One region of the Gordonia sp. UBA7860 genome, then DNA from elsewhere that is predicted to be linked to it. Evidence: predicted binding sites of a transcription regulator. Region 1 holds the regulator's gene; each other region holds the start of a gene.
The links. Region 1 encodes LexA, which represses DNA repair genes until DNA is damaged. Its sites were predicted from a motif close to CGAACANNTGTTCG; they were not measured.

Region 2: cofD (2-phospho-L-lactate transferase) is a predicted target of LexA. The motif match lies at 1,237-1,250, and genes of this name have one in related genera.
Region 3: B3T59_RS21980 (HNH endonuclease signature motif containing protein) is a predicted target of LexA. The motif match lies at 5,715-5,728, and genes of this name have one in related genera.
Region 4: recA (recombinase RecA) is a predicted target of LexA. The motif match lies at 5,885-5,898, and genes of this name have one in related genera.

What each region holds. Positions count from the first base shown of each region.
Region 1 covers NZ_DLSO01000165.1:473-8,512, forward strand. Annotated here, with positions in the region: partial or broken gene B3T59_RS20295 (DUF3418 domain-containing protein) at 1-223, shown strand, start outside; gene nrdR (transcriptional regulator NrdR) at 197-745, opposite strand; gene B3T59_RS20305 (LysM peptidoglycan-binding domain-containing protein) at 890-1,330, opposite strand; gene lexA (transcriptional repressor LexA) at 1,741-2,481, shown strand; gene ptsP (phosphoenolpyruvate--protein phosphotransferase) at 2,527-4,242, opposite strand; gene B3T59_RS20320 (DeoR/GlpR family DNA-binding transcription regulator) at 4,513-5,283, shown strand; gene B3T59_RS20325 (1-phosphofructokinase family hexose kinase) at 5,280-6,245, shown strand; gene B3T59_RS20330 (PTS fructose transporter subunit IIABC) at 6,346-8,040, shown strand, end outside.
Region 2 covers NZ_DLSO01000051.1:1,297-9,336, forward strand. Annotated here, with positions in the region: gene B3T59_RS07620 (metallopeptidase family protein) at 151-627, shown strand; gene B3T59_RS07625 (WhiB family transcriptional regulator) at 631-888, opposite strand; gene cofD (2-phospho-L-lactate transferase) at 1,498-2,544, shown strand; gene B3T59_RS07635 (coenzyme F420-0:L-glutamate ligase) at 2,541-3,920, shown strand; gene B3T59_RS07640 (NUDIX hydrolase) at 3,917-4,495, shown strand; gene glgC (glucose-1-phosphate adenylyltransferase) at 4,520-5,734, opposite strand; gene glgA (glycogen synthase) at 5,848-7,014, shown strand; gene B3T59_RS07655 (putative RNA methyltransferase) at 6,993-7,868, opposite strand; gene B3T59_RS07660 (DUF3117 domain-containing protein) at 7,916-8,040, opposite strand, start outside.
Region 3 covers NZ_DLSO01000178.1:29,907-37,946, forward strand. Annotated here, with positions in the region: gene B3T59_RS21960 (APC family permease) at 1-270, shown strand, start outside; gene B3T59_RS21965 (GMC family oxidoreductase) at 251-1,855, opposite strand; gene B3T59_RS21970 (purine-cytosine permease family protein) at 1,852-3,273, opposite strand; gene B3T59_RS21975 (aldehyde dehydrogenase family protein) at 3,607-5,103, shown strand; gene B3T59_RS21980 (HNH endonuclease signature motif containing protein) at 5,800-7,728, shown strand; gene B3T59_RS21985 (TetR/AcrR family transcriptional regulator) at 7,851-8,040, opposite strand, start outside.
Region 4 covers NZ_DLSO01000086.1:8,864-16,903, reverse strand. Annotated here, with positions in the region: gene B3T59_RS11520 (amino-acid N-acetyltransferase) at 36-578, opposite strand; gene pgsA (CDP-diacylglycerol--glycerol-3-phosphate 3-phosphatidyltransferase) at 616-1,302, shown strand; gene B3T59_RS11510 (helix-turn-helix domain-containing protein) at 1,520-1,864, shown strand; gene B3T59_RS11505 (PspA/IM30 family protein) at 2,021-2,842, shown strand; gene B3T59_RS11500 (glycosyltransferase) at 2,839-4,041, shown strand; gene B3T59_RS11495 (DUF3046 domain-containing protein) at 4,051-4,245, shown strand; gene B3T59_RS11490 (reverse transcriptase family protein) at 4,276-5,553, opposite strand; gene recA (recombinase RecA) at 6,124-7,167, shown strand; gene B3T59_RS11480 (regulatory protein RecX) at 7,184-7,741, shown strand; gene B3T59_RS11475 (amino acid ABC transporter permease) at 7,744-8,040, opposite strand, start outside.

The DNA of each region.
Region 1 (8,040 bases):
CGCGGCCCTTCGCGACCGCGATGGAATGGCCGCCATCGACAGAGTCACCGAGCGGTGGAACCAGCGCCTGACACAGCTCCCCGAATCGCGCCGAGACGCCGTCAGCGAGGAAGCGCAGTGGATTGTCGAGGAACTTCGGGTCAGCCTCTTCGCCCAGAAGCTCGGGACCGCCTATCCCATTTCGGAGAAACGCGCGCTACGAGCTCTTGACCGACTCGGTTGACACCGGACGCGGTGGAGTCGTCGCTGAGTCGACGGCGGGCGGGGTGTCGAGGTCGTCTGCGCCTTCGTGGGAACCGGTGAGGTTGCCCTGGAGGTCGTCGATCTCGCGTTGAAAGTCTTCGAGCGAATCGAACGAGCGATAGACCGAGGCGAAACGTAGATATGCCACCTCGTCGAGGTCGCGCAGCGGGCCGAGAATGGCCAGACCGACCTCGTTGCTGGGGATCTCAGCCGAACCCGACGACCTGACAGCGTCTTCGACCTGCTGAGCCAACTGTGCGAGATCGTCTTCGTTCACGTGACGTCCCTGGCATGCGCGGCGCACCCCGCGCATCACCTTTTCTCTGCTGAACGGCTCGGTCACTCCGTTTCGCTTCACGACTGCCAAAACAGCACTCTCGACCGTGGAGAAACGTCGCCCACATTCGCTGCACGCGCGACGTCGGCGGATTGCCTGCCCCTCATCGGCGACACGCGAATCGACGACCTTGGTGTCTTCGTTCTTGCAAAACGGGCAGCGCATGTAGTCCTCGTGCGAATCTCGGGACGCAGCGGCTCCGTCGGTCTGGCGTGGTCCGATCGTCTGACGACCGGCGGAAGCGAAACCGCAGCGGTGACCGTGTCGGTTTCCGACTGGACCCTGTGACATCGAGAATACCGCCAGCGCTCAGCGGTACGCGGGTGTGACAAGCGGTTGGCCAACGCGCAGCCCGCTCGACGGCAGATCGTTGAGGTCGATGATCTCGTCGATGACGGTTTGACGCGGCATATCGGGCGCGACCCGCGCCGCGATCGAGCTCAGCGATTCGCCGGAACGCACATGGACCACCTGCGTAGAGGTCGAAGCCGGCATATTCGCCCGCTGGTAGTCGGCACCGATGGTCCCGACCACCCACACGGTCAGTGCCAAACCGATTCCCGCGAGCACCGCCAATATCGCAGCCCGTCGTCGACGGGCCGCCACCAGCTCGCCGACGCCACCGGCGCATCGCGTGCCTGCGGGACGCGTAGAGGTGCCGTGATCGAACGTGATCCGATGTCGACGCTGCGGCGAGACGTCTGCGCCGGCTGCCCGTCGGACCTCACTTGTTCGAACACGTCCCGCCACACGCAGCTCTTCGCTACGGACGGCATTCGACGGCGCGCGTCCACTGACCACCGTGGCGCGGTGAACCCGGGAACGAGGCGTTTGTGCAGGTCGAGGGGGTGCAGATCGGGCGGTCGGCGGTGTTGCCACGGATGCACTCGACGTGCTGGGAACCGAGCGGGTCACCGGGTTTGTCATCAGGCTGGTCATCGCTACCTCCAATGGTCGATCAAGCGTTCGATGAACTGATGTTCGAGTTCTACCAGAGGGGTCCGACAAAGTCCTGCGACACGTCGAACAAATGTTTGATGTTGTCCGTGGCCTCCGCTACTGTCGGCGCCAGACGATGGAAGAAAGACGCACCCACCCCGCTTCACAACAGCAGCCAGTTCACAACAGCAGCCGCTTCAAGATCAGGAAGGACGGAACCGATGACAGAGAAGTCACGACGCAGCCCGTCGTCGCCCAAGGGCAACGGTCGCAGCGTCGAAGGAAAGAAGAGCGAAGGCGGCGAGGAGGCACCGATCCATCCGGCCGTCGCCGAGGCCACACTCACCGGTCGCCAGCGTGACGTCCTCGATGTGATCCGAAAGTCGGTACGCGAGCGTGGATATCCGCCGAGCATTCGAGAGATCGGCGACGCCGTCGGCCTCACGTCCACCTCATCGGTCGCTCACCAGTTGCGCACCCTCGAGCGCAAGGGCCTGCTGAAACGGGACGCCAACCGTCCGCGAGCGGTCAACGTCTCCGAGGCTCCCGACGCACCGCACTCCGATGCCATCAACGGAGATCTCCCGACGCCCACGTTCGTTCCGGTACTCGGCCGTATCGCGGCGGGCGGTCCGATTCTCGCGGAGGAGGCGGTCGAAGACGTCTTCCCGCTCCCGCGTGAGCTCGTCGGTGAGGGCTCGTTGTTCCTGCTCCGCGTCGTCGGCGAATCGATGATCGACGCCGCGATCTGCGACGGCGACTGGGTCGTCGTACGTCAGCAGAACGTCGCCGACAACGGCGACATCGTCGCAGCGATGATCGACGGCGAGGCGACGGTGAAGACCTTCAAACGCAAAGACGGCCACGTCTGGCTGATGCCGCACAACCCGCTCTTCGATCCGATCCCCGGAGACGACGCCGCCATCCTCGGCAAGGTCGTGACGGTCATGCGTCGGGTGTGATGCACTGAACCTGGCCCCGCAGGTCACTGACCAGCGGGGCCTGTATCAGTGGTCGAGTTTTTCGGCAGCGGCACGTCGGGCGAGTGCCGGACTCGAGGTGGCAAGCGCGGCAGCTGCCGCGGTCCGGCACTGCTCCATGGTTACCGTCGACAGCTTCGCCCCGACTGCTGCTGTCGCGGCCGGAGCCGCCGACAGCGAGGTGACTCCCAGTCCGACGAGCACACACGCGAGCGACGGGTCGGCCGCGGCCTCACCACAGACGCCGACGGGCTTGCCCTGCTGGGCGCCGGCCGTCGCGACCTGAGAGATGAGTGCGAGCACCGCGGGTTGCCACGGGTCGGTCAGTTCGGCGAGTTCTGCCGACATCCGGTCGGCCGCCATCGTGTACTGCGTGAGGTCGTTGGTTCCGATCGACACGAAGTCGACCTCAGCCAGAATCGCCGGCGCCAGGATCGCCGCAGCCGGGATCTCGATCATCACTCCAGCCGTCAGACCACGCTGACGGACGAGATCGGCGAACTGTGCGGCCTCCGCGGCCGTGGCGATCATCGGTGCCATGACCCACGGCGTCGTACCGGATTCTTCTGCCGCGCGCGCGATCGCGTCGAGCTGAGTTCGCACGATTTCGGGGTGGTCATCGCCGATTCGGTTACCGCGTACGCCGAGTGCGGGGTTCGCCTCGTCCGGGTGCTCGATGAAGGCCAGCGGCTTGTCCGAACCGGCGTCGAGCGTTCTGATGACGACTTTCTGGCCCGCGAACGCTTCGAACACGTCGCGGTACAGACGCGTCTGTTCGTCGACATCGGGTTCATCTGCCCTGTCGAGAAATGCCAACTCGGTGCGGAACAGCCCGATCCCCTCGACCGGCGCATCGGCAGCGCGACGCGCCGACGCACCATCGGCGACATTCGCCAGGATGGCGACGTCGGTGCCGTCGGCAGTTCGGCCAGGACCACGCCACGCAGCGACAAGCGCTGCCTCCGCAACGCTGCGCTCGACGAGTTCGCGTGCCTCGGACTCCTCCGGCTCAACGGTGATCGACCCCGCACCGCCGTCGAGCAAAACCATTGTGCCGCTGGTGATCTCACTCAATCGCGCCACGGCGACCACGCACGGGATGCCCAATTGTCGCGCGATGATGGCGGTATGACTGGTCGGTCCGCCGAGACGCGTTGCCAGCCCGACGATCACCGCGGGATCGAGCCCGGCGGTATCCGCCGGAGCGAGGTCGTCCGCGAAGAGGATCGACGGTTGGCTCGGCGTCGGAATTCCCGGCTCCGGCCGACCGAGCAACTCGGCGACCACCCGGTCACGAACGTCGTTGAGGTCGGTGATCCGCTCTGCCATCAACCCGCCGAGTTTGGCGAACATCTCGGAGAACTGCGCCGTTGCGGCGACCGCGGCGGCAGGTGCCGGCACCCCCTTCGCGACACGGGACTTTGCCGCACCGATCCATCCCCGATCCTCGGCCAACCCGGCGGTCGCGGCGAGAACCTCGGCCGCAGCTCCCGACGCGTGCGATGCGCGATCACGCAGTCTGCCCGCGACGACTGCCGCGGCGGCGACGAGGCGTTCCGACTCCGCGTCGCGCTCGTCGTCGGCGATGACGCGATCGGTGCCGAGTGACGTCTCGTCGTACTCGACGCGCTTACCCGGCCACAACACCGGCCCGTAGGCAAACCCCGCGACGACGGGTGTTCCTGTCAACCCTCCCTGACCGTTCATGGTGACCCGATTCTCCGTTACCAGGTGATTCTCCATTGCGTCTGCTGCCTTCCGGGTCGATCGGCCGGGTGCGGTGATCTGTGAGGAATACCCGGCGTCGTGAATTTCTGTGATCAAAGTTACTCGCAACGCTTGACTTGTCAACACATACGGGCGTAAACACAGATATATCAACATTGAATCCCACACAGAACCAATCACGCGGTGATCCACAAAACACAGATCCACCAGCAGCCAGATCCACAGAACACAGACCCACAGATGGTTCGCCGAAAGGTTGGCCACACCACAGATCGGAGACGACAGGTGTACGCCGAAGAGCGACAGCGAGCAATAGCCGATCAGGTGCGCGCGCACGGTCGCGCATCCGTGACCGCTCTCGCCGACAGGTTCGACGTGACGAGCGAAACCGTGCGCCGCGACCTCGCGGTGCTCGAGCGCAGCGGTAGCGTGCAGCGCGTCCACGGCGGAGCCGTCAAGGCCGGGACGGTCGAGGTGGTCAACGAGCTCGGACTCGCCCAACGCGAGTCCTCGCAGACCGCAGAGAAGGCAGCGATCGCCCGAGCTGCGATCCGGTTTCTGCCCTCGGACGGTGGATCGGTCATCTTCGATGCCGGAACCACCACCTACCAGGCCGCCAAGCTGCTGCCCGCCGATCGCAGGCTCACGGTGATCTCGACGAGTCTCCAACTCGGGCAGGCCCTCACCGCACACGAACGGGCCACCCTGCTCATGGTCGGTGGTCGGGTCCGTGGGCTCACGCAGGCCGCAGTCGGAGCCGAGACCGTCGCAGCGCTCGGAAAGATGCGGGCATCTGTTGCCTTCCTCGGCACCAACGGGATCAGTGAGGGCCACGGCCTGTCCACCCCCGACGCCGAGGAGGCCTCGGTCAAGTCGGCCATCGTGGCTGCCGCGCAGCGCGTCGTGGTGCTGGCCGACTCGTCGAAGATGGGCCGCGAGGACTTCAGCTCGTTCGCTCCGCTCGACGAGGTGGACGTCCTGATCACCGACGACGGAATCGACCCCGAGTTCTCGGCGGCGCTCTCGGCACACGGCATCGAGGTCGTGATCGCATGATCCTCACAGTCACAGCCAACCCGAGTCTCGACCGCACCCTGGAGATCGCAGGACCGTTGATGCGGGGCGAGGTGCAACGCAGTACCTCCACCCGGGTCGAGCCGGGCGGCAAGGGCGTCAACGTGTCCCGCGTCGTCGCGGAAGCCGGCATCCCCACCGTCGCGGTACTGCCCGCCCACGCCGACGACCCGTTGCTCACGGCGCTCGACGCCGTCGCACTGCCGTACCGCACGGTCGACATCGACGGTCAGATCCGAACCAACATCACGGTGGCCGAGAACGACGGGACGACCACGAAGATCAATGCGCCCGGTCACACCCTCACGCCTTCCGAACTCGACGAACTGACAGCGCTCGTACTCCGGGGCGCCGAGGACGCGTCGTGGGTGGCACTGTGTGGCTCGCTTCCGCCGGGAGTTCCCGACAACTGGTATCGCCGCATCTCCGACCGCCTCGTCGACAGCGGACGCCGCGTGGCGATCGACACGTCGGGCGCACCCCTGGGCGCGGCGATGTCGGGGCCCGTCGACCTGATCAAACCCAACGACGAAGAACTCGCCGAGGTCAGTGGCATCGACCCTGCCGAACTGACCGCTGCCATCGCCTCGCGCGACTACCTGCCGGTCGTGGCGGCATCGCGCACGCTGATCGCCACCACGCAGGGAGCGGTACTCGCGACCCTCGGTGCGGCGGGTGCGGTACTCACGACGGCTGAGGGTAGTTGGCTGGCCACTCCGCCGCCGATCGTGCCGCGCAGCACCGTCGGAGCAGGTGATGCGTCGCTGGCCGGATACCTCATCGCGTACACGGCAGGCGCCTCCGAACCCGATCGTCTGCGCACTGCAGTCGCCTACGGCTCGGCGGCCGCCGGACTGGCAGGGACGCAGCCACCCCTTCCGGCACAGGTCGACGTCGACTCGGTCGATGTCGTCGAACTCTCAGGAGCCGCCCCGATCACGTGACCCCACAGCCTCCAGTTCCTGTACGCGAATCGCCACCAAGCTCACCGACCACAACCGGAACACTCGCTCTCCGGATTACACAGAAATCGAAGGAAGACCCATGTCCGACAACATCATCACCGCAGCGACGGTGCATCTCGATGTCGATGCAGGCAGTGATCCCGCCGCCGTCATCACCTATCTCGCCGAGAATCTCGGCGAGGCGGGGCGAACGACCGATCCGTCCGAACTGAGCCGCGCCGCACTGGCCCGCGAGGCGAAGTCGGCAACCGGTCTGCCCGGTGGGATCGCGATTCCTCACGCACGCGCCGCGTCGGTCACCACCGCCAGCCTTGCCTTTGCGCGGCTGTCGAACAAGGTCGACTTCGGCGCACCCGACGGCCCGGCCGACCTGGTGTTCCTCATCGCGGCACCCGAAGGCGCTGCCGCCGACCACATGAAGCTGCTGAGCTCGCTCGCGCGAGCACTCGTGCGTCCCGACTTCGTCGCCGCCCTCCGCGAGGCGCCGAGCGACGAACGCGTCGTCGAACTCGTGGATGAAGCCATCAACCCTGCCCCGGCAGGCTCTCCGTCGACAACCGCCACGCCTGCGGCTGGCGCAGCCACCACTGCCGCGGTCCCGGCAGCAGGCACGAAGACCGCGGAAACCGCGAAGACACTGGGGGGTTCCGATTCGCAGAAGCGCCCCTCGATCGTCGCGATCACCGCATGCCCGACCGGGATCGCACACACCTACATGGCCGCCGACGCACTGAAGTACGCCGCGGAGCGTGCGGGTGTCGACTTCCATGTCGAGCCGCAGGGCTCGTCGGGCACCACGCCGTTCACCCCCGACGTCATCGCAGGCGCCGACGCCGTCATCTTCGCCACCGACGTCGGTGTGAAAGGCAAGAGTCGCTTCAGCGGAAAGCCGGTCATCGAGTCCGGGGTCAAGCGCGCCATCAACGAACCCGACAAGATGATTGCCGAAGCCGTAGAGGCCTCGCGCAATCCGCATGCCGCACGCGTCGACGGATCGGCGGACGACGGTGCCGCTGCAGCGGAGGAATCGGGGTCGAGCCTGTCGTTCGGCAAGAAGATCCAGCAGGCACTCATGACCGGTGTCAGCTACATGATCCCGTTCGTCGCGGCAGGCGGACTGCTGATCGCGTTGGGCTTCCTGCTCGCCGGATACCAGATCGCCAACAAGACACTCGATTCATCCAAGACGCTGTCCGACGGCGCCTACATCGCACTGAACAACAGCCTCTGGGATCTACCCGCGGGCGGTCTCGGCCAGTACCTCGGCGGTGTCAGTTTCGCGATCGGCGCGCTCGCCATGAGCATGCTGGTACCTGTCCTTGCGGGTTACATCTCGTTCGCGATAGCCGACCGTCCCGGTATCGCACCCGGTTTCGTCGCAGGCCTGGTATCGGTTGCCGTGGGCGCGAGCTTCATCGGTGGTCTGATCGGCGGCCTCATCGCGGGCGCCGTGTGCCTGGCGATCTCGCGACTTCCGTTGCCGCAGTGGGCACGCGGGCTACAGCCGGTGATCATCATTCCGCTGTTCGGCAGCCTGATTGTCGGCGGTCTGATGTTCATGTTGCTCGGCAAGCCGCTCGCCTGGGTCACCACCCAGCTCACCGACGGTCTCAACAGTATGAGCGGCAGCTCCAAGATCGTCCTCGGCGTGGTCCTCGGACTCATGATGTGCTTCGACCTCGGCGGACCGGTCAACAAGGCCGCGTACCTCTTCGCCACTACCGGCCTCGCGATCGGCGACACGCCTCAGCTCGAGATCATGGCAGCGGTCATG
Region 2 (8,040 bases), on a different contig from region 1:
AGCCCGGGGTCCGACACGCGGCACGCATCTCCGACGCGACAGCGGACGGTGGAGACTTACAATCTCGGCATGCGTATCGAACGGCGGCGCGCCACGCGCGATCGAAGCCAGGGTTCGCCGGTGCGCTCCTCGGAGAACCGGGTGTCCGATATGCGGCTCTCGGCCGTCCGCGCGGCGCGTCGAGCACGTCGCGACCGACGAGGCCGGGGTCTGCGCTCACCGCTGCTGCCCCAGGGTGTGCCGGCGTGGCGTAGTAAGTCGGACGAATTCGACACGGTCGTCCTCGAGGCGTTCGCGGAGATAGATGCACGTTGGCACGATCAACTCTCGGGACTCGACATCGCCGTCGACGAGATCCCACGTCTTCTCCCGCGTGACCCGGAAACCGTGCAGTGGCCCGACGAGGTGACAGCCGACGGTGCCGTTCCGCTTGCGCGGTTGATGCCCGCGGGGGTCGATGTACACGGAGCGCCGACCAGGGCGCAGATCATCCTCTTCCGCCGGCCACTGGAGAGCAGGGCGAAGAAGGGCGAGGACCTACTCGACCTCGTTCACGAGGTCTTGGTACAGCAGGTCGCGACACACCTCGGACTCGACGAGGACATCATCGACCGGGGACCCGAGTAGGCGTCAGATAATGCCGCGCTTGAGGCGTCGACGCTCACGCTCGGACAGTCCGCCCCAGATTCCGAAACGCTCGTCATTGTGCAAGGCGTACTCGAGGCACTCGGCCTTCACCTCGCAGCCCTGGCAGATGCGCTTCGCCTCGCGGGTGGAGCCACCCTTCTCCGGGAAGAAGGCCTCCGGATCGGTCTGCGCGCACAGCGCGCGATCTTGCCATTGGTCTTCGATCTCGTCGAACAGGGCCTCGAAGTCGTTGGGCACCAAGGAAAGATGGCGCCGCTGCGAGTTCTCGTCAGCGCCGAGTGACACCTCAGGTGTCCCGATCTCAGGTGTCCCGATGAATGAATCATCAACGGGCCCAAGGGTTGTGTAATTCGCATCCCCACTCAACGGGGACGCGATCTCTGAATGTCCGTGTGGTTCAAGGGGATTGCCGATCGCGTTGTCGAATGCCATCGTCGGCGCCTCCTGCCTGGGAAGTCGTTGTTCTCTGTCGTCACGGCGGCGCGGCATCGGTGCCACACCACCACTCATACCCGTACATTCTCGATCTTCACCAAGTGTCCGGCGCGACCTGGCACCACCACGGTGTCGGATCAACCTTTCTGAATTCGAACACGTGATCGAACTTCGTTGCGATGCACCGATTCTCGATCTCGAACCAGAAATGACACTGATGTGATTAGACACGCCAGAGACGTGTCCGGTCAAGTTGAATCGAAATATTCCTTAATACCATCGACTGACAAAAACTCCCCGTAAGACACGAGTTGTGTTGCGGGGACACATCAATGTCACATCGGACGCGAATGGCGGGCGCAGCGTCGTGGTCCATGATATCGATTCGATCCGGACTCACTAGAGTGGGTCGTTGTGAAGGTGACGGTACTCGTCGGCGGTGTCGGCGGCGCACGATTTTTGTCCGGAGTTCGCGAACTGCTCGGTCCGACGCCGTTTCCCGACGCCGCGGGCGACGCGGCGTCGAGCAGCGGAAACGAGATCACCGCGGTGGTCAACGTCGGTGACGACGCATGGATGCACGGCGTGCGCATCTGTCCCGATCTCGACACCTGTATGTACACGCTCGGCGGCGGAATCGACCCGGAGCGCAGTTGGGGTCGAGCCGACGAGTCGTGGCACGCCAAGGAGGAACTGGCCGCCTACGGAGCCGATCCCGACTGGTTCGGACTCGGCGACCGCGATCTGGCGACACATCTGATCCGCACCCAGATGCTCGACGCCGGATACCGGCTCTCCGATGTCACCGCCGCGCTGTGTCGGCGTTGGCAGCCCGGCGTGCGACTTCTTCCCGCCACCGACGAACGTCACGAGACACACGTCGTCGTCTCCAAACCCGATGGGCGCGAAGGCGAGCGCGTCGCGATCCATTTCCAGGAGTGGTGGGTTCGCCATCGTGCGCAGATCCCGACGTTCGGGTTCGCACAGGTCGGGTCCGACGACACCGCGCCAGCACCGGGGGTGGCCGAAGCGATCGCAGACGCCGACATCGTCCTGCTCGCACCGAGCAATCCCGTCGTCAGCATCGGCGCGATCGTCAGCGTCCCCGGCATCCGAAGCGCGTTGCGCACAACGTCGGCACCCGTGGTCGGCATCTCACCGGTCATCGACAATCGACCGCTGCGGGGAATGGCCGACGAATGCCTGTCGGTCATCGGCGTCGAGTCCTCCGCAGAGGCGATCGCCGCCCACTACGGGGCCCGCAGTGGCAACGGAATCCTCGACGGATGGCTGATCGCCGAGGGCGACACCGCACACGTCGATGGCATCGCCATCGGAGCGGCACCACTGCTGATGAGCGATCCACAGACGACCGCCGTGATGGTCCGTGACGCGTGTGCCCTCGTCGGCGTCGACATTCCACACCCCGCCCGCCCCGACGCCGCCGGAGACGCCCGATGACGGCCGACGCCGGCGCAGCATCGCGGGACGGAGCACTCCGCGACCACCGCGCCCCCGCGGCTCTGGAGATCATCCCCGTCACCGGTCTGCCCGAGTTCGACGCCACCACCGACCTCGCCGCGGAGATCACACGCCGCGCCCCGTGGTTGCGCAACGACGACGTCGTCGTCGTCACCAGCAAGGTCTTCTCCAAGACCGAGGGCCGGATGATTCCGGCACCCACCGACCCCGACGAGCGTGATGCCCTGCGGCGCAAGCTCATCGAAGCCGAGTCGGTGCGCGTCCTCGCGCGCAAGAACCGCACGCTCATCACAGAGAACAAACTCGGCCTCGTGCAGGCGGCCGCGGGCGTCGACGGTTCCAACGTGCCCACCGACCAGATCGCGCTACTCCCCGACGACCCCGACGGCAGCGCGCGGCTGTTGCGTGAGGCCATCGCCGAGCGCACGGGTCACCACGTCGCGGTCATCGTCACCGACACGATGGGCCGCGCGTGGCGTACCGGTCAGACCGACGTCGCCATCGGCGCGTCGGGAATCGCCGTGAGCCACCCCTACGAGGGCGGCGAGGATTCGTACGGCAACCCGTTGATCGTCACCGACATCGCCGTTGCTGACGAGATCGCCTCTGCCGCAGACCTGGTGAAGGGAAAGCTCGACGGCGTGCCGGTCGCGGTGGTGCGGGGGCTTCGCGTGCACGACGACGGGTCGTCGGCGGCCCAGCTCGTCCGACCGGCCGACGAGGACCTGTTCCGCCTCGGGACCGCCGAGGCGATCGACCAGGGCAGGATCGAGGCGATCCGAACCCGACGATCGATCCGGTCGTTCTCAGAAGAAGCCGTTGCGCCCGAAGATCTCCGAGCCGCTTTCGCCGACGCGTTGACCGCGCCTGCGCCCCACCACACGCATCCGTTCCGCTTCGTCTGGGTGCGTTCACGCGAGCGTCGTGTCCGCCTCCTCGATGCGATGGGTGACGCGTGGCGGGCCGACCTCTCGTCGGACGACAAGTCACCGGAGTCGATCGCCAAACGCGTGCGGCGCGGCCAGATACTCTACGACGCACCGGAACTGGTGATCCCGATGCTCACCGGCGACGGCGCGCACACCTACCCCGACTCACGTCGCAACGCCGCGGAGCACACGATGTTCACCGTCGCCGCGGGCGGCGCGGTCGCGAGCCTGCTCGTCGCGCTGTCTGCCCGCGGACTCGGCAGTTGCTGGGTCGGGTCGACGATCTTCGCGCCGGAGGTCGTGCGTCGCGAGCTCGACGTCGACCCGTCGTGGGAACCGTTGGGCGCCATCGCCATCGGGCACCCCGCCGAGCCACAGCAGCTACGCGAGCCGGCCCCGACCGACGAGTGGGTGATCGAGAGATGAGCACTGATTCCCTGCACTCATCGGCCGTCGAACTTCTTCGGTCATGGAATGTGCAGGCGCCCGAACAGGATTCGCTGCGCCACGCCTATCTCGCATTTCTCGACGCGCAGCCGGATGCATGTCTACGCCGCAGCGTGCCCGGACATCTCACCGCGTCGACGATCGTGTTCGACGCCACGCACACCCACGTCCTGCTGACACTGCATCCGCGTGTGGGCAAATGGATTCAGCTCGGTGGGCACTGCGAGGAATCCGACGACTCGATCGCCGACGCCGCACTGCGCGAAGCGCGCGAGGAGTCGGGGATCGACGACCTCACGCTCGGCGCATTGGCGCAACTGCACACCCACCCCATCACCTGCTCGCTCGGCGTGCCGACCCGACACCTCGACGTCCGCTTCGCCGCGGTCGCGCCGCCGCAACCGGATGGCAAGCTGCCGCACTTCGACATCAGCTCGGAGTCGGACGACCTGCGCTGGTGGCCCGTGGACGCGCTGCCCCATGACGACGGCACCGAGATCGAATCCCTCGTCGCCGCCGCCCTGGCGCAGCTCGCGGCCCGACAGCAGGGTTGAGAGCACCCTGCCGCGAGCGTGAGCTCAGATGCGGATGCCCTTGCCGACGGTGACCACCTCGCCGTTGCTGACGGCGAAGCGGTCGCGGTCGGCAGCGAGGTCGACGCCGACCTGCCCGCCGTCGGAGACGACGACGTTCTTGTCGAGAATCGCATGCCGCACAACGGCGCCCTTGCCGATCCGCACGCCGGGCATCAACACACTGCCCTCGACGATCGCGCCGTCTTCGACATGCACGTTCGCAGAGATGACCGACTGCGACACCGTTCCACCCGAGATGATGCTGCCGCCGCCGACGACGGAATCCTGCGCAGAGCCACCCTGCACGAACTTGGCAGGCGGAACGTTCAACGACTCGGCACGTATCGGCCAGTTCTGGTTGTAGAGATTGAAGACCGGGTGCACCGACACGAGATCCATGTGGGCGTCGTAGAATGCGTCGAGCGTTCCGACGTCACGCCAGTAGCCCTTGTCGCGTTCGGTTGCCCCGGGAACCTCGTTGTCCTTGAAGTCGTAGACGTAGGCGGCCTTGCGGTCGACGAAGCTCGGGATGATGTCGCCACCCATGTCGTGATCGGAGTCGGCATCGGCCGCGTCCTTGATGATCGCCTCGACAAGAGCATCCGTCGTGAACACGTAGTTGCCCATCGACGCAAAGGTGACGTCCGGATCGTCAGGCGTCCCAGGCGGATCGCTCGGCTTCTCCAGGAAACGCGTGATCTTGCCCGAGTCATCGGAGTCGATGACACCGAAGGCCGACGCCTCGACGCGCGGCACCCGAATGCCTGCCACGGTCACCTCGGCACCGGACGCGATGTGCGCCTCGACCATCTGCGATGGATCCATCCGGTACACGTGATCGGCACCGAACACGACGATGTACTCCGGCTGCTCGTCGAAGATCAGGTTCAGCGACTGATAGATCGCGTCGGCACTGCCCGTGTACCACCTCGGACCGAGACGCTGCTGCGCCGGGACGGGCGTGATGTACTCGCCATGAAATCCTGATGTCCACCAAGTTTGCGAGATGTGACGGTCGAGCGAGTGCGACTTGTACTGTGTCAGCACACAGATTCGCTCGTACCCCGCGTTGACCAGATTCGAGAGCACGAAGTCGATCAGCCGGTACGCACCGCCGAACGGAACGGCGGGTTTGGCGCGGTCCTTGGTTAACGGGTACAGGCGTTTTCCCTCGCCACCGGCGAGGACGATTCCGAGAACGTGCGGCTGCGATCTCACACTCCCAACGTAACCGCCAACCATCAGTGGGGCCATACGAATCGCGGGTCCGTTCTCGAGCGATTCCATGCGTGAATGGCGAACTCCGACGCATGGCACTAGCGTCAGGACCCATGAGGGTGGCGATGATGACGCGGGAGTATCCACCCGAGGTCTACGGCGGTGCGGGAGTTCATGTCACCGAACTGGTCCGGCATCTTCGAAGTCTCGTCACCGTGGACGTGCACTGCATGGGCGTCCCCCGGGACGACGCCTTCGTCTACTCCCCCGACCCCGCACTGGCCGACGCCAATCCGGCGCTGTCGATGCTCTCGACGGATCTTCGGATGACGCAGGGAGCGGCAGGCGCCGACATCGCGCACTCGCACACCTGGTACACCGGTACCGCCGGGCATCTCGCCGCTCGCCTGTACGGCATTCCACACATCCTGACCGCCCACTCCCTCGAACCACTGCGGCCCTGGAAGGCCGAGCAACTCGGCGGCGGCTATCAGGTGTCGAGTTGGTCGGAACGCAACGCCGTCGAGTACGCCGATGCCGTCATCGCGGTGAGTTCGGGCATGCGCGCCGACGTGGTGAACGCCTACCCGCGGTTGGACCCTGAGCGAGTTCACGTCGTGCGCAACGGAATCGACACGACGCTGTGGTACCCGGTCGACGAGCCGTACAACCAGGAGTCGACGCTCGTGCGGCTGGGAGTCGACCCGAAGCGTCCCGTCGTCGCGTTCGTCGGACGCATCACGCGCCAGAAGGGCGTCGGACATCTCATCGCCGCCGCACATCATTTCGATCCGGCGATCCAGCTCGTCTTGTGTGCAGGCGCCCCCGACACCCCCGAGATCGCAGCGCAGACCGAGGCCGCCGTGGCCGAGCTCGCTGCCGCGCGCGACGGAGTGTATTGGGTGCGAGAGATGCTCCCGCTACCTCGAATCCGCGAGATCCTCACCGCGGCAGATGTTTTCGTGTGCCCCTCGGTGTACGAGCCACTCGGAATCGTCAACCTCGAGGCGATGGCGTGCCAAACGGCTGTAGTCGCGTCGGCCGTCGGCGGTATCCCGGAAGTGGTGCGCGACAACGTCACCGGACGACTCGTTCCCTACGATCCCACCGATGCGGTCGGCTTCGAACGCGGAATCGCCGAGGCAGTCAACGACGTCGTGGGCGATCCGACAGCGGCCACCGCGATGGGTATCGCAGGAAGCGAGCGCGCCGAATCCGAGTTCTCGTGGGACTCCATCGCCGAACAGACACTCGACGTCTACCGGTCGACGCTGGCCTGACACACCGTGACCGTCACGGCGACGGTGACCGGCGTCGTCGACGATCCCGGCGCGAATGCGTGTGCGGCACGCTCGATCTCGTCACGATCGCGATGGAAGGCCGTCGGCCCCATGGCCACGAGGTCGGCGATCGTCGACGCCGACACGTCACGGCGGTCACGGACCACCGTGTGCTCGACGATATCGAAACGCTCACCGACCGCGGCGGAGACGGCGTCGGACTTGTCGGCAGCGACCGACAGCATCGACATCGGCTCGATCAGCTCGTCGAGGGGATCGGGTTGCGGCGTGACGATGATCCACCGCCCACCGCGGCGCAGAATGCGCGCGGTCTCGTCGACGTTGCGCGGCGCGAACACCGACAGCACGACGTCGGCGCAGTCGTCGACGAATGGGAGATCGCGCCAGACGTCGGCGACGACGGCACCGGCGCCGGGAATCCTGCGCGTCAACGCGCGGGCACAGTATTTCGAGAGATCGACACCAACGCCGCGAGAGTGCTCGACGCCGTCGAGCGCGGCCGAGAGGTAGTGTCCCGGTCCGGCACCGAGATCGACGATCACCGGTGCACCCGTGTGCACCTGAACTCTGGGAACTGCTGCTGCGGCAGCCTGGGCGACCGCGTACACGACGGGATCGAGAACACCTGCGTCGTGGACGCGCAGGCGTGCCGACACCATGTCGGCGGTGTCGGACTTGAGCGAACCCGATCGACCGTCGAGCAGCGATACGTACCCCTGCTTGGCGATGTCGAACGAGTGTCGGAGCGGGCAGAACAGGCGCCTGCCGGGTTCATCGACGGTGAGAGGCTCCCCGCAGACCGGGCAGCGGAGCAGGTCGGCGACGTCGGCGATGTCGCCGACGGACCCCGCCCGTCCTGGCTGCGCCCGTGGCTCCTGAGTCAGCCGGTGACCCCGCGCAGCTCTTCACCGAGCGCCGCGGCTTCGTCTGCGGTCAGTTCGACGACGAGACGGCCGCCACCCTCGATAGGAATGCGGACAACGATCCCACGCCCCTCCTTGGCTG
Region 3 (8,040 bases), on a different contig from region 1:
GTCCCCGGCGGAACCATCGGCATGGGCATCGCGGCGGGACTCGCGACATTCTGGGCGGCACTCGGGGTCTGGGTCGCGGTGTTCCCTGGCACCCTGGAGAGCCTGTTCGGCCTCGACTACGCGTTCCTCGACACCTGGAAGGTCTCACGCGTCCGCTTCGAGGCGTTCACACTCGGGACTCTGGCCGTGCTCACACTGATCGCCACCGCCGGATACCTCGTCGCACGAAGGTCGCGACGCACCAACCCGATCACTGTTGAGCAGCGATGATCTCTGCGGCGCGTTCGGCAACGCTCATGATGGTGCCGACAGGATTGACCGAGGTGAGCGTGGGAAAGACGGAGGCATCGACGACGCGCAGACCGCTGACCCCACGGACTCGCAGCGATGGGTCCAGCACGGCCATCGGGTCGTCGTCCGACCCCATCCTGCAGGTTCCGGATACGTGGTAGACCGTCTGATGCGTGGCCCGCAGTGCCGACGACAGTTCGTCGTCGGACTGCAGGGCCTCGCCCGGGAACACTTCGCGCACAACCCACTTCGACATCGGTGCGGTTGCCGCGATACGTCGTGCGGCACGAATGCCCGCCACGAGCGTCGCCTCGTCCACACCGTCGGGGTCGGTGAAGTACCGGTAGTCGATCGACGGTGGAGTCGACGGATCGTCGTCGACGATCTGGACCCGACCGCGGCTGCGCGGTTTGGCCACGTTCGGCGCGATCGAGATGATCCGGTCAGGCATGTCGACGCCGTAGCTGACGGCATGATCTGCGACGGCCTCGACCGGGAAATGCATGAGCACGTCGGGACGGGCGGGGCTCGATTCGTCGACGCGCAGCGCAGCGCCCGCATCCCACCCCGTGGCGCACGTCGACGGCACGTCGCGATCGGTCTCCCACACGATGAGACCTTCGGCGTGATCCATGAGGTTCTCACCGACGCCGGGTGCGACGACGCGCACCGGCACTCCCGCCCGGGTGAGCACGTCGCTCGGACCGATTCCTGAGCGCTGCAGCAGTGCGGGTGAAGCGATCGCACCCGCGCAGACAATGACTTCACGCGAGGCGAGGTGATCGTTCTCGCTACCGTCTCGCGCGATGGTCCGCACTCCGACGGCGCGGTCGCCGTCGAAGATGATCGAACTGGCCAGTTCATGGTGCAGCACAGTCAGATTGGATCGCTCGGCGAGTACGGGGTGCAAATAGTGCACCGAGGTCGACGATCGCAGGTTGGATTCGGGGGTGTAGCCGATGTCGAAGAATCCGGCACCCTCCCCCGTGTTCGCGAAGTCGGCGTCGTGGTTCCAGCCGGCTCGAGCCGGCAGGTCAAGAGCGCAGCGCGCAGCGTCGACGACGTCGGCGACGTACGGATTGCGGTCGGCTTCTGCAACGGGCGCGATGGGCGTGACGAGCTTGTCGAAGCAACGGCCGAGCGTATCCGCATCCCACCCGTCGGCACCCAGCGCGACCCACTCGTCGATGTCTGCGCGCAGCGGCCGCCACGTGATCATCGTGTTTGCCGTCGCGCAACCTCCGAGGATGTGCATGCGCGCCTGACGAATTCCGGAATTGCCGCGCTCCTGCGGCACGCTGCGGTAGTCCTGGTCGTACTCGCTCTCGAGCATCTCCGCCCACCGTCGAATCGAGCGGGCGCGGGGCTCGTGCTCGTCACTCGGGCCGGCCTCGAGGACCGTGACCGTCACCGCGGGGTCCTCGCTGAGTCGAGCCGCCACGATGCAGCCGGCCGTGCCGCCTCCTACGACGAGATAGTCAGTGACACTGGGTATATCAGGGGCACTGGGCATATCAGGGGCACTGGGCTTGTCAGGAGAACCGAGGTTGTCAGGATGGCTCATGCCGCCGGCTCTGACGCCAGGTTCGAGCTCGCCAACGCCTCGCTCTTACGTGTGGTCATCAGCACGTAGTAGAGGGGGCAGATGACAGCGAGCCCGACAATCCACGAGATATCGACGCCGCCAATCTCTTTCGCCAGCGGACCGGTCCACAGCGTCGTCGAGAGGAACGGGATCTGCACTCCGATACCGATCACGTAGCACGCGATCGCGATCCAGTTGAATCGGCCGTAGACGCCACCATCACGACGGAACAATGATTCGATGTCGTACTCGCCGTGGCGAAGGAGGTAGTAGTCGACGAGATTGACTGCGGTCCAGGGAATCAGGACGCAGAGGAGCAGGGCCAAGAAGTTGGCGTAGTTGGCCAGGAAGTCGTCTGCACTGAGCAGAGCAGGCAGCATCGCGATGGCGAACAGCACGAGCGCGATGACTGCACGGCTCGTCGCCTGTGCTCGCCATCGAGGAAAGATGTTCTGTCCCACTGTGATCGTGGAGAGCGCGCCACAGTAGAGGTTCATGCCGTTGGTGACGCTGATACCGACGGCGAAGACGAGGAACAGCCCCGTGGAGATCCCATGGGTCAACGTTCCCATGCCCGCGAGGGTGTCGGAGTCGGGCAGAGCGGCGCCGATCAGCACACCGAGCAGCATCGGAAGTACCGACCCGAGAACACATCCCGCATAGGTTGCCCAGAAGGCCGTCTTCACTCCGGTGTCGCGCGGCAGATAGCGCGTGTAGTCCGACACGTAGGGCGCGTAGGCGATCTGCCACAACGCCGCTGCGGAGAACGTGGCCATGAAGCCTGCCCAGGTGAACCCGCTGCTGTGCCAGGTATCCGTCGGCAACCCATTGACACCGATCATCCAGACGAACGCGAGGAGGAGCGCCAGGCCCGCGACCACCGACAGCACAGCCGCCATGGAGTGAATCAGCTTGTAGCCGATCATCGTCACGACGACGCTGAAGGCACCGATGATGAAGATCGCCCAGTTGTCCGGCAGCCCGGTCACTTCGGCGAAGGCTTTGCCGCCGAGCACCGCGTTCGACGCGAAGAATCCCAGATACATGAAGACGACGAGCACCACCACGAGCAGGCTGCCCAGCGAACCGAATTGTGCTCGGGTCTGGAGCATCTGGGGTACACCCATCTGCGGGCCCTGCGCCGCGTGCAGCGCCATGACCACACCGCCCACGAGATTGCCAGCGACGACTGCGATCGCGCCCGCCCAGAAGGGCAGCCCGAACACGGTGGTGGCCAGCGCTCCGGTGATGATCGTCAGCAGCATGATGTTCGAGCCGAACCACACGGTGAAGATGTCGCGCGCGCGGCCGTGCCGTTCGTCGTGCGGAATGTGGTCGATGGTGCGGCGCTCCACCGACGGCGCTGCGCCCGTCGACGGCTGGGTTGACGTGTTCATCGGGAGATACCTCTGCTCTGTGTGGGCGGCACTGGATCGGCCTGTGCGCGTGTGTCTGGCGGGTGTCACGGTGTGCGGTTCGGAGCGAGCCACGGCCACGGCGTCGGGGCTGTTCAGCAAGTATCGAGGCGATCAGCATCACCGGGAAAACAGAAAGTTCCGGACTTTTACATCTAGAGAACAGATGACCTCGTTGCGCTATACGTTCTCGGCGCTGACGGGCAGCCGTACCACGTCGGCGCCCCCTTACATCGACCAGACCGATGTAGAACGTCAGATAAATCGGCGCTGCCTGATCTATCGCGCTTCACGATTTCCCGTCACGATAGAGTCATGACCGATCTACCCGACCTCACCTCGATCGACTGGTCCGCGCGCGCAGGCGAGATCGCGTTCTGCTCCCAGGCGTTCATCGATGGCCAGTGGCTCTCCGCACAGTCCGGCACGACCTTCGACGTCGTGAACCCTGCGACGGACACCGTGCTCGCCTCCGTCGCCGCCTGCAACGCCGAGGACGTCGACGTCGCCGTCGCCGCTGCGCGTCGAGCCTTCGACGACGGGCGCTGGTCGAAGCTGTCCGCCGGCGAGCGCGGGACGGTACTCATCCGCTTCGCCACCCTGATCGAACAGCATGCCGAGGAACTCGCGACGCTCGTGACGCTGGAGATGGGCAAGGCGATCCGCGATTCGTACGAGGTCGAAGTCCCCGGCGCCGCAGCCGTTTTCCGGTTCTACGGCGAGGTGGCCGACAAGATCCCGGGCGAGTTGCCCCCGACCGCCGACGGCAGCGTCGCCATGGTTCGCCGGGTACCGCTCGGCGTCGTCGGCGCAGTTGTGCCCTGGAACTTTCCGCTCGACATCGCAGCATGGAAGGTCGCACCCGCACTGGCCGCGGGCAACACCGTCGTCCTCAAACCTGCTGAGGAAAGCCCGCTTTCGGCTCTGCGCTTGGCCGAGATCGCGGTCGAAGCCGGGATCCCACCCGGCGTCTTCAACGTCGTGCCGGGCCTGGGCGCCGACGCCGGTCGTGCGCTCGGACTCCACTCCGACGTGCAGTGCCTGACATTCACCGGCTCCACGGAGGTCGGAAAGAAGTTCTTGGCCTACAGCGCAGAATCGAACATGAAGCAGGTCTGGCTCGAGTGTGGCGGCAAGAGCCCCAACCTGGTGTTCGCCGACTGCGCCGACCTCGACGCCGCCGCAGAGATGGCCTGTTTCGGCATCTTCGGCAATCAGGGCGAGGTCTGCTCTGCCAACAGCCGACTTCTGGTGCAGCGCGAAATACTCGACGAATTCGTCGACAAGGTTGTCGAGAAGGCTGGGGCTTACTTGCCTGGCGACCCGCTCGACCCGGCGTCGACAACGGGCGCCATGGTGACGCGCAAGCAACTCGACCTCGTCCTCGGCTTCGTCGATCAGGCGCGCGAAGACGGACGAATAGCACTTGGCGGCAACCGAATCGGCGACGTCGGGTGCTTCATGGAGCCCACCGTCGTCGTCGACCTTCCCGCCGATTCGGCGGTGATGACCGACGAGATCTTCGGCCCGGTGCTGGCGGTGATCGCGTTCGATTCCGAGGACGAGGCAGTCGCCCTGGCCAACGACACTCCGTTCGGGCTTGCAGCATCGGCATGGACCTCGAATCTCGATCGCGCACTGCGGATGTCGGACAATCTGCACGCCGGAACCGTCTCGATCAACACTGTCGACGCCCTTTCTCCCGGAACACCTTTCGGCGGCTTCGGGGCATCGGGGTTCGGTTCGGACCTGTCGGTCCACGCGATCGAGAAGTTCACCGGACTCAAGACGACGTGGATCGCGCGCGGCTGAGAATAACGTCCGCGAGGTAGCTGACACAGCCCGACGGAGCCAAGGGCACCGTGTGTTGTGTCCTCGATCACCGCAGTCCGCGGTCGATCTCCGCCGCTGCGAAAAGCGCTGAAGCAGTCTTCACAATCTCATTAGTTCTTGGCAATTCGGCAAATTGACGCCGAAGTCCGGTGGACCTCGGCTTCATGCTCGGCGACCGTCTGCGCGCCCGGCCCTGAATCCAGCAGGCGTCTTTCTCGATCCAGTTGGGCAACGTCGCAGTTTGACGTTGAACAGGCCACCGACGTGCTTACTGGCGGCGAGTTTCGACTCGGCCGCCTCCTTCAAACGGTCGTGATACATCCGAACCGCCGGCTCACGGGTCTACTGATCGAACTTCCGTGGTGCTCCCATATCCGTCCTCCCGGTGAGATCACGGTTCTGCCGCACCCCGTTCGCTCAGCTTGGCCTGTTCGCGACGCTCTGTAGTCGCGCCACAGCCGTGCGGGGACTTGCGAGCTGAGGCGTCTCCGCGTTGTTCTGGGAGATGAGATCACACCCGAAAGGACACCGCCTCTCATCGAAAGATTGTTCGGATTCTCCTGGCGGATGCCCGTTTCGTCAGGTAGCATAGAACACATATTCGAAGAGGCTGATCGGCTCGATCTCGGCAGCCGATTCTCTGTAACGGATACTCACGGGCGGGGGTGAGAACAGATGGCCACAGAATTTCACGACGAGCAGATCGACGAAAACCTCAGCACGCCTTCCGCTTTGGCTTCAACCGTGCCAGGTTCGGCCGATGCCGCGGTGGCTGAGCAACTGTCACGTCTGTCAGCAGCCTTGGACACGTTGGCTGAGGTTGATGCGTCGGCGCTGTCGGACGGAGTCCTCGTAGAAGCTGCGCAGGTTGCCGAGCGGCTGGCTCGGCGCACCTCGGGAGCTGTGACCGACCGTCTGGTGGTCGAGGTGTCTGATCGCAGTGCCGACCGTAGGCTGGGCTACCGCAATCTAAGTGGGTTTTTGGCCAGTCATCTGCACGTCGGTGACCCTGCGGCCAGGTATTGGCTGATCGCCGAAACCGGCACGTTCACCTCGATACTGGGTGAGCGAGTGGCCCCGAAGTGTCCAACCCTGGCCGAGCGTGTGGCGCAGGGATTGGTGGCGCCCGCACATGCACGGGCCGTCATCGATGTGCTCAACAAGATCCCTCGCGCCGTTCCCGCAGAGACGCGTGCGGCAGCCGAGGTGCAGATGGCAGATTATGCGACTTCATACACTCCGGCTGAAATCAGCAGTCTCGGGGCACGATTGTTGGCCCATCTCGATCCCGACGGCTCACTGACAGACGCCAAAGACCGCAAGCGTCGTCGTGCGTTCTGGGTGAATCGGCAAGATGCGCAACTGATGTCACGGCTGACCGCCGATCTCGATCCGGCCGCACGCGCGCGTCTGGATGCGGTGCTGGATGCGTGGGGCAAACCCGGTATGAACAATCCCGATGATCCCGACTCGCCGTCAGGACCTGTCGGTTCGGCTGATCCCGACCTGCTCCGCGCAGCGGCACAACGTGACGAGCGATCGGCAGCGCAACGCAATCATGACGCCTTCTCTGCGCTGCTGGCTCGTGTGCTCGACTCCGGCATGCTCGGCAAGTCTCATCGCGGGCTGCCGATCCAGGTGATCGTCAAAACCAGTCTCACCGAACTCGAGCAGCAGGCTGGTTTGGCGCAGACCGCCTCCGGAGCGCTACTGCCGATCAAGGATCTGATCGAGATGGCTGCCACCAGCGGCGCGCAGCCATTCCTCGCAGTGTTCGCCGAACACACCAGCGTGCCACTGTATTTGGGTCGATCGAAAAGGATCGCCACCCTCGGACAACGCTTCGCCTCGTTCGCCTCCGATGGCGGCGGGATGTGTTCAGCACCGGGTTGTACCCAACCCGCGTCGCGAGTACAGATGCATCACGCCGCCAAGGACTGGGCGAAGGGTGGACTCACCGATATCGACCAACTGGTGCCCGCATGCGACGTGCACAACAGCAAGGTCGGACCGAATATCGGCCAGTACACAACGCGAATGATCACCGACGGTCCCGACACCGGACGAGTGGCGTGGCGGTTGAACGCCAGTCCCGGCATGCCACCCAATCGTGAACATGTGAACCGAATGGCCGACGTGGCCGCCGACTTCCGCGACTACCTCGCCTCCGAGCACACCGGCACCGCGCACACCGGCACCGAGCAGATCAACGCCGAACACACCGCGACCGACACCACCGGGCATCCTGCAGGAATTACAACGGCCGGCGGTGCGAGTTCGAGCGGCATGACCGGCGCAGGCGAACCCAGCGTTGGCGGCGCTGCTGTATCGCCACGCCGGAAAACGGATACGCCGAGCGCGTATGAGCAGATCTTCACCGGCGTCGAACTGCGACTGGTGGCGAGCATGCTCACCGACGACACCCCGGCCCGCGAGAAGCGCGTCGACTTCACGTGGAACCCACCCAGACCACTCCAACTCGACCCGGACCCGCCGACGGACCCCGGCGGGCCATCCGACCCCGGCGCGTCACCTGAACCGGACCCGCCGGCCGCACCCGACTCGCCTGGCGGCGTCGACCCGCCGCTGTCTGACGCAGCCTGACTGGCTGCGGCGTCGCCGCCAATCCTGTTGCACCGCAACCCGTCAGCAACCCGTCAGCCCCCCGCACCGTACATCCGGTGGCGGGGCTGACGTGGTTGGGCGTCGAATCAACCCTGTTCGAATCAACCCTCGCGCGCCAACACCATGCGCAGGGCCATACGCGCGTACGCGGTGCCCAGCGTGCCGGGGTCGCGGTGATCTCGACTGGGGAACCAGCGGCACACGTCGACGCACAGCGATGAGATGGCGAGCACCACATCGTCCGGGTCGTCGGCCGCGAACTCCCCGGCCGCGACCCCTCCGGCGACGATC
Region 4 (8,040 bases), on a different contig from region 1:
TCCTGGTGTGTGGTTGGTCAAGGTGTTTGCCCGGGTCAGGGCGTAGGTTCGGTAGAACTCTTGTCGAGATGGGCGAGCATGCGGGTGTTGCCGAGGGTGTTCGGCTTGACGTAGCTGAGGTCGAGGAACTCGGCGACGCCGGTGTCGTACGAGCGGCACATCTCTTCGTACACCTCGCGGGTGACAGGCGTGCCCTGGATCTCGCGGAACCCGTGCCTTCCGAAGAAGGCGGTCTCAAAGGTCAGCACGAACACTCGGGACAGTTGGAGTTCCCGCGCAACCGACATGAGCTGACCCACCAGCAGGTGCCCGATCCCGCGGCCGGCGAAGCGCGTGTCGACCGCGACGGTACGTACCTCGCCCAGATCGGCCCAGAGAACGTGTAGCGCACCGCAACCCACGACGATGTCGTCGAGCTCGGCGACCCAGAACTCCTGGACTGACTCGTACAGCGTGACGAGGTTCTTCTCGAGCAGGATTCTGCCCGCGTAGAGGTCGATGAGCTCCTTGATGCGGGGCACGTCGGACGTGCGGGCGCGTCGAATGAGGGGCACCGTTTCCTGTTCGGCAGTGGGCACGGCATATGAGCCTAGTCGCGACAGATACGCTGGAGGGGTGCGGACTCCCGATCACATCGCCGACCCGGTCGACCCGGTGCCGGTGGTCAACATCGCCAATGCGCTGACGGTGTTCCGCATCGTGCTGGTTCCCGTGTTCATCGCAGTGCTCTTCATCGACGGCGGGCACAACGCGGTGTGGCGGGTCGTCGCCGCCGTCATCTTCGCGGGTGCTGCATTCACCGACAGAGTCGACGGCAGGCTGGCCCGCGAACGCGGACTCGTGACCGACTTCGGGAAGATGGCGGATCCGATCGCCGACAAGGCGCTGATCGGTGCGGCGCTCATCGGTCTGTCGATCCTGGGTGATCTGAGCTGGTGGGTGACCGGCATCATCCTGGTCCGCGAGTTGTGGGTGACGCTCCTGCGCTTCTGGGTGATTCGATACGCGGTGATCCCGGCGAGCCGCGGCGGCAAGCTGAAAACGTTGCTGCAGTCGGTCGGTATCGGGCTCCTGGTGCTCCCGTTGCACGGTCCGTGGCACACGATCGCGATGGTGATCATGTGGGCCGCCGTCGCTGTGACCGTGGTGACGGGCTTCGACTACACCTGGCAGGCGCTACGCGTGCGCGTCCGGGCGGCTCGGTCGGACTCGACGACCGGTTCGCTACGCAAGGCCCCCGAGTGCCGCAAGACTTCTGACTCCCTTCCGCCTTCGCCGCACCGCCATTCCGACACCGTGTGATGGGTACGCGCCACTAGTCGACGTCGCGCGCAGTTGCGACGCGCGGACGAACGGCGTACGGCGACTGTCGGAACTTTGGACTAGTGTCGTGCAGACACACGGGGGACGGTGTGCGAAGGTTCGGGAACGTATCGGCTGTCTCCGGCGTTGAAGCCGAACGGACACAAGAGACAGACACACGACACAGACCACGACACAGACACCGAGAGGAGACTCAATGGCGATGCTCTTGCGCGAAGCGCTAGGCGACAGCTTGCGCCGGGTGCGTACCCAGCAAGGCCGAACGCTGCGCGAAGTATCCACGAATGCACGGGTCAGTCTGGGATATCTGTCCGAGGTGGAACGCGGCCAGAAAGAGGCGTCGAGCGAACTGCTCGCCTCGATCTGTGATGCTCTCGACGTCGAGATCGCCGACCTGCTTCTCGACGTCGGCACGGCCATGCGACCTGAAACAGCCGACGCCGATGCGATGGCATTGGCGGGCGAATCGGGTCTCGGTTCACCGAAGGTCGTCATCCCATCGCCCGACACTCACCGGACCACTGCGCTTGCCGCTGCCTGACAAGTGCCAATCTGTCGGTGGGTAGGCGCTAGATTGGTCTAAGTACATCGACAGACCCCGCTGCATCGACAAGACCGGCCGAGTCGTTGAGACCGCTGAATCGATAAGACCTGTCGGACCGAGGTTCGACGACGCTGAATGGAGTTGACGAAGAGCATGGCGAATCCGTTCGTGAAGCTGTGGCGCTACCTGATGGCAGCAGGCAACGCGAAGATCGACGAGAACGCCGATCCGAAGATCCAGATCCAGCAGGCGATCGAAGACGCGCAGCGTCAGCACCAAGCGCTGTCCCAGCAGGCGGCCGCCGTCATCGGCAATCAGCGTCAGCTCGAGATGAAGCTCAATCGGCAGCTAGAGGAGATCGAGAAGCTGCAGGCGAATACCCGTCAGGCGCTGACTCTTTCTGATCAGGCGACAGCCGCAGGCGACACGCAGAAGGCCCAGGAGTACACGAACGCTGCCGAGGCGTTCGCCGCGCAGCTCGTCACCGCGGAGCAGAGCGTCGAAGATCTGAAGGCTCTTCACGATCAGTCGTTGCAGGCCGCCGAGCAGGCCAAGCACGCTGTCGAACGCAACGCGATGATTCTGCAGCAGAAGCTTGCCGAGCGGTCGAAGCTCCTCAGCCAGCTCGAGCAGGCCAAGATGCAGGAGCAGGTGTCGGCCTCGCTCAACCAGATGAGCGAACTGTCGGTACCCGGAAACACCCCGAACCTCGATCAGGTGCGCGACAAGATCGAACGCCGCTACGCCAACGCACTGGGCTCGGCCGAACTGGCCAAGAACAGCGTTCAGGGTCGCATGCAGGAAGTGCAGCAGGCCAGCGTTCAGATGGCAGGCCACTCTCGCCTCGAGCAGATCAGGGCCAGCATGAACGGCGGAGCACTACCGTCCGGTGGTACGGCGGCGCAGCCGGCTCAGAACGCGGCCCCTGCCCAGCAGCCGACGCAGCCTGCGACCGAGCCCCCCACCAGCAACTGACGGGTACACCGCCCCGCGTCGGGATCGTTGCCGGACCAGACGCCGGGCACGCTTTTCCGGCGTTCGCACTCGCCGAGCGCTGCCGCGACATCGGTTGGCATTCGACCGTATTCACCGGCACGCAGTGGTACGCCGCGGCCGGTAGTCGGGGCATCGACATCGCAGAGCTCCCGGAACTGCGCCCGGACGATGCCGACGATGACCTCGACGCCGGGGAGAAGCTGAGCGGGCGAGCAGCCCGCATGGCAGTCCGTCTCGCGCCGGTGCTGGCGAGTCGACGTATCGACCTGGTGGTCTCGGACGTCATCACCGTTGCCGGATCGTGGGCCGCAGAGCTGACCGGGTTACCGTTCGTCGAACTGTCGCCGCACCCGCTGTACGCGCCGTCGAAGGGGCTGCCGCCGGTCGGGGCAGGTATGGCGCCCGGCCGCGGACTCCGTGGCCGGTTGCGCGATATAGCGATGCGTGCCGCGAGCAATCGGTCCGTCGCTCTCGGCGTGCGTCAGCGCGCCGCAGCGCGCAGCGGCATCGGTCTTGCGGATCGGGTACCGTCGCCTGCCGCCCGACTGATCGCGACCCTTCCCGCCATGGAGGTCTGGCGACCGGATTGGCCGCGCGACACCCATCTCGTCGGTCCGCTGCTCTGGGAGCCGACCGCTCAGATCTTCGAACGGCCCTCGGGAGAAGGGCCGCTGGTCGTAGTCGCGCCGTCGACCGCGGTCACCGGTTGTCAGGATCTGCTCGACGAGACACTCGGCGCACTCGGCGCGATAGCGTCACGGACCCCGATACGGGCCGTGATCTCGTCACTGGACCCGCCTGCACAGGACACACTCGCGCGTGCAGGCGCGGCGTCGGTGAGCTTCGGACTCGGTCGTCAGGACGAGTTGCTTGCCGATGCTGACCTGGTGGTGTGCGGGGGTGGCCACGGAATGCTCGCGAAGTCGTTGTTGGCCGGAGTCCCCGTCGTCGTCGTTCCCGGCGGCGGTGACCAGTGGGAACTTGCGAATCGGGTGAGCAGGCAGGGCAGTGGTGTGCTTGTTCGGCCCGCCGACTCGGCGTCGATTGCGGAAGCGATCGAGGCGGTACTGCGCGATCCTGGCCACGCCGCTGCTGCTGCGGCGGCACGACGGTCGGCGACCGCGGTGACCGACCCGATCGACGTGCTACGCGGTGTGCTCGCGTCGGCGGGAACGTAGGCTGGCCGAGTGCGTCTCACGGAGTTCACGGAGCTGATGACAACCCAGTTCGGGGTGTCGTCGGCCGATGCGATCCTGGCCGATCACGTGCTCATCGAGTTCGGTGGCCGGACCGGGGCTCAAGCCATCGAAGAGGGCGTTGATCCCCGTGACGTCTGGGTGGCGATCTGCCGCGACTTCGATGTTCCGCGCTCGCGGTGGTGACACCCACGCGGTGAGTTCGGGGCCGAAGAGTCACGCAGTCCAGTCGATGCGGTCGGCCATGTCGAGCAGGCGCTGTCTGCGGACCTCTCCGGTGGCCCCGATCCAGGCGATCAAGCCGTAGACGTGGGCACGAAAGTTGCTGTGCCCGTGATGGTTCTGCGCATGTGCACCGGTCAGCGCAGCGTTGTGTAGCAGCGCCCGCAGGGCGTCGTAGTCGTGTCGCGATACCCGGGGACGGTCGTTGACGACAAGTCCTGCCAGCCGCTGCTGCTGATGGCGATGCATCACGCGGGTCTTCGAGGTGTTGACCGCGAAACCGCAGTCGTCGACGATGCGCGTAACCGTCCACAGTGCACGCGCGGAGTCGAGGTCGTCGCCGGAGACCGCGAGGTCGTCGCCGTATCGGGTGTAGCGCAGGCCGTTGGCGCTGGCATAGCCTGCGATACGTCGATCCACCTGTGCGAGAGCGAGATTCGCGAGATGCGGTGACGTCGGAGCGCCCTGGGGGAGATGTCGTCGACGGAGCAGGCTCGCATGCGCATAGTCGATTCCCGAGAGTTGGTCGGCGGGTGTCGACGTCGTGCACAGCTCGGCGAGAAGACGTGCGATGTGCAGTGGATAGCCGACGTCGTCGAAGATCCGACGGACCCGGCCCACCCCGATCGATTCGAAGCAGTGCAACAAGTCGACGCGCAGCACCGTCGTACGGTCGCTGTGCGGCCACGCGAAGGCGGCAGGTGAGGAGCCCGGCTCGAATCCGCGCGCGGCCGGGTGAGCGGGGATTCGGCCGACGAGCCTGTGCAGGAGCCGACGCTGTGTCTCACGCATCCAGGGCTTGGGTGCCTCGATGACGCGGACCCCGGATCGCTTTTCGCGGCGGAACACCCGATAGTGCCGCAGCCGCGGGTTCGCGGTACGCAACCAGGTACCGCGATCGGCGAACCATTCGAGTTCGGGCACCGTGAAGTCCAGCCATACGGCGAACTGTTCGACGTCGGACAGCGAGGGTAGGTCGTTGGCGAGTGACGGCGCTGGTGGCGGACCGGGAAGTTCGACGACGCGCGTGGCAGGCGGATCGGGCACCGTCCACGGAGTTAGCGCCAGCCGAAAGATCTCATCGGTGTGCGCGGGCTCGTCCGGTGCGAGGGCGAAGGCCTGCTGTGCGACGTCGACGCAGATCTCCGCGGGTAGCTCGATGCCGGCGGCTCGAACGACCGCGGGCCACGTCCAGTCGGCGATCCTGTCGGCGATGGCCGCTGCGAGGACACTGACCTGATCGGCGGTGAACGGCGGTTGCGGTCGGGTCATCGTGATCGGGCAGCCGTGACTGGAGCGGAGGGCGTGACGGGGGCGGATGGACGGCCGGGGTGACCACGAGCCGAGTACTCGTCGCCGGCTGGCACGCGCAGCGTGCGGAGCGGCGTCGGACGCAGGAACCAACTGTGATGTGTACCCAGGGGTTGCCCCTGGGACGGATCTCTCGATCCACTCTCACCCCGGCCGCCCACGTCGACGACCCTAGTTGTTTCTTCGACGAAAGATCGTCAATGCGATATTTCGGCCGAACGTCGCTGCTGTCGGATGGAGGCGCCACTGGGTGGTGGCGAATCGACCTTCGCCCGCGTGTCGCACTTGCCGTCGAACACGTGTTCGCGCAATGCTGTATTCAGTGGAACCACAGCGACCCCGGATGCGTCAGAGATTCTGCCAGACCGGTTTTTGCCAGACCCGGACTCGCCAGATCCGGTTTTGTCAGACCTACCGACTAGCGTCCAACGCAACATGAAACGAACAACGGCCTCGAAGACAGCACGTTCAGCGCGTAGCACGCAGGACGGCACAGACAAACCTCAACCATCCCGAACAAGGAGAGATTCCATGGCTGCAGCTCCCCAGGACCGCGAGAAGGCTCTCGACCTCGCGCTGGCCCAGATCGACAAGAACTTCGGCAAGGGCTCGGTGATGCGCCTCGGTGAGGAGAGCAGGCAGCCGATCGAGGTGATTCCGACCGGTTCCATCGCACTCGACGTCGCGCTCGGTATCGGCGGTCTGCCTCGTGGTCGTGTCGTCGAGATCTACGGCCCGGAGTCGTCGGGTAAGACCACCGTCGCACTCCACGCGGTGGCCAACGCCCAGGCTGCGGGTGGTATCGCCGCATTCATCGACGCAGAGCACGCCCTCGATCCCGACTATGCGGCCAAGCTCGGTGTCGACACCGATGCACTGTTGGTCTCCCAGCCCGACACCGGTGAGCAGGCTCTGGAGATCGCCGACATGCTGATCCGTTCCGGCGCGCTCGACATCTTGGTCATCGACTCGGTGGCCGCGCTGGTGCCTCGCGCCGAGATCGAGGGCGAGATGGGCGACAGCCACGTCGGTCTGCAGGCACGCCTGATGAGCCAGGCGCTGCGCAAGATGACGTCGGCGTTGAGCAGTTCCAAGACCACCGCGATCTTCATCAACCAGCTCCGCGAGAAGATCGGCGTGATGTTCGGGTCACCCGAGACCACCACGGGCGGCAAGGCGCTGAAGTTCTACTCGTCGGTGCGACTCGACGTACGTCGTATCGAAACCCTCAAGGACGGCACCGACGCCGTGGGTAACCGCACTCGCGTCAAGGTGGTCAAGAACAAGGTCGCACCGCCCTTCAAGCAGGCCGAGTTCGACATCCTCTACGGCCAGGGCATCTCCAAGGAGGGCTCACTCATCGACATGGGTGTGGCCGAGGGGTTCATCCGCAAGTCCGGCTCGTGGTTCACCTACGAGGGCGACCAGCTCGGCCAGGGCAAGGAGAACGCCCGAAAGTTCTTGTTGGAGAACACCGACATCCGCGACGAGGTCGAGAAGAAGATCAAGGAGAAGCTGGGTATCGGTGCGGTCGTCGACGCCGACGACATCGCACCCGCGCCGGTGGAATTCTGATCTGCGCGCATCGCCGATGAGTTCACCCCATGACCCCGGGGAGCCGAGTGAGTCCACGACGGAACGGAAAGGTCCGTCCGCGTGGGATGTTGCACTCCGGCTCCTCGGGGTTCGTGCACGTAGCCGTTCCGAGATGGCCCAGCGTCTGACGCGCCGAGGATTCGACGCCGACACCGTCGACGAGGTGATCACTCGGCTCGACGCCCACAAGCTGCTCGACGACGAGGAGTTCGCCGCCGAGTGGGTGCAGTCACGCCACGCCTACTCGGGGCGAGGCCGCGTCGCGTTGCGGCACGAACTCGCCGCCAAGGGAGTCGACGTCGCGATCGTGCAGCGAGCGCTCGATGAGATCGACCCCGAGGACGAACGCGCCGCGGCTCGCAACCTGGTCGACCGGAAGCTCACGCCGACTGTGACCGAGCAGCTTGTCCGCGCCGCCGAGGACAACGACAGATCAGTGCGCGACAAGCACTTTCGACGCCTGGTCGGCATGCTCGTCCGACGCGGCTACCCGCAGGCCACGGCGATCGACGTCGTCGGCGGGGCGATCGACGAGATCACCTCCGCCGACTGACGTCAGGCCCGTGGCTTGGGCGAGGGCATCGGTATGTTCTCCATGGCCGCCTGGTCGACCTGATCGGCGTGGGGCACGTCGTCGGTGTTACCGCCGCGACCCTGCCGCAGTCTCCGCTCGATGTACGTCGCCAACGACGACAGCGCGAAGTTGATGATGATCAGGATGATGGCGATCACGATGAGAACCGGGATGTAGTTGCCGTACCGGGCCGCCGACAGCTGTGCCATGTGAATGATCTCGGAGTATCCGATGACATAGCCGAGCGCGGTGTCCTTGAGGGCAACGACCATCTGCGA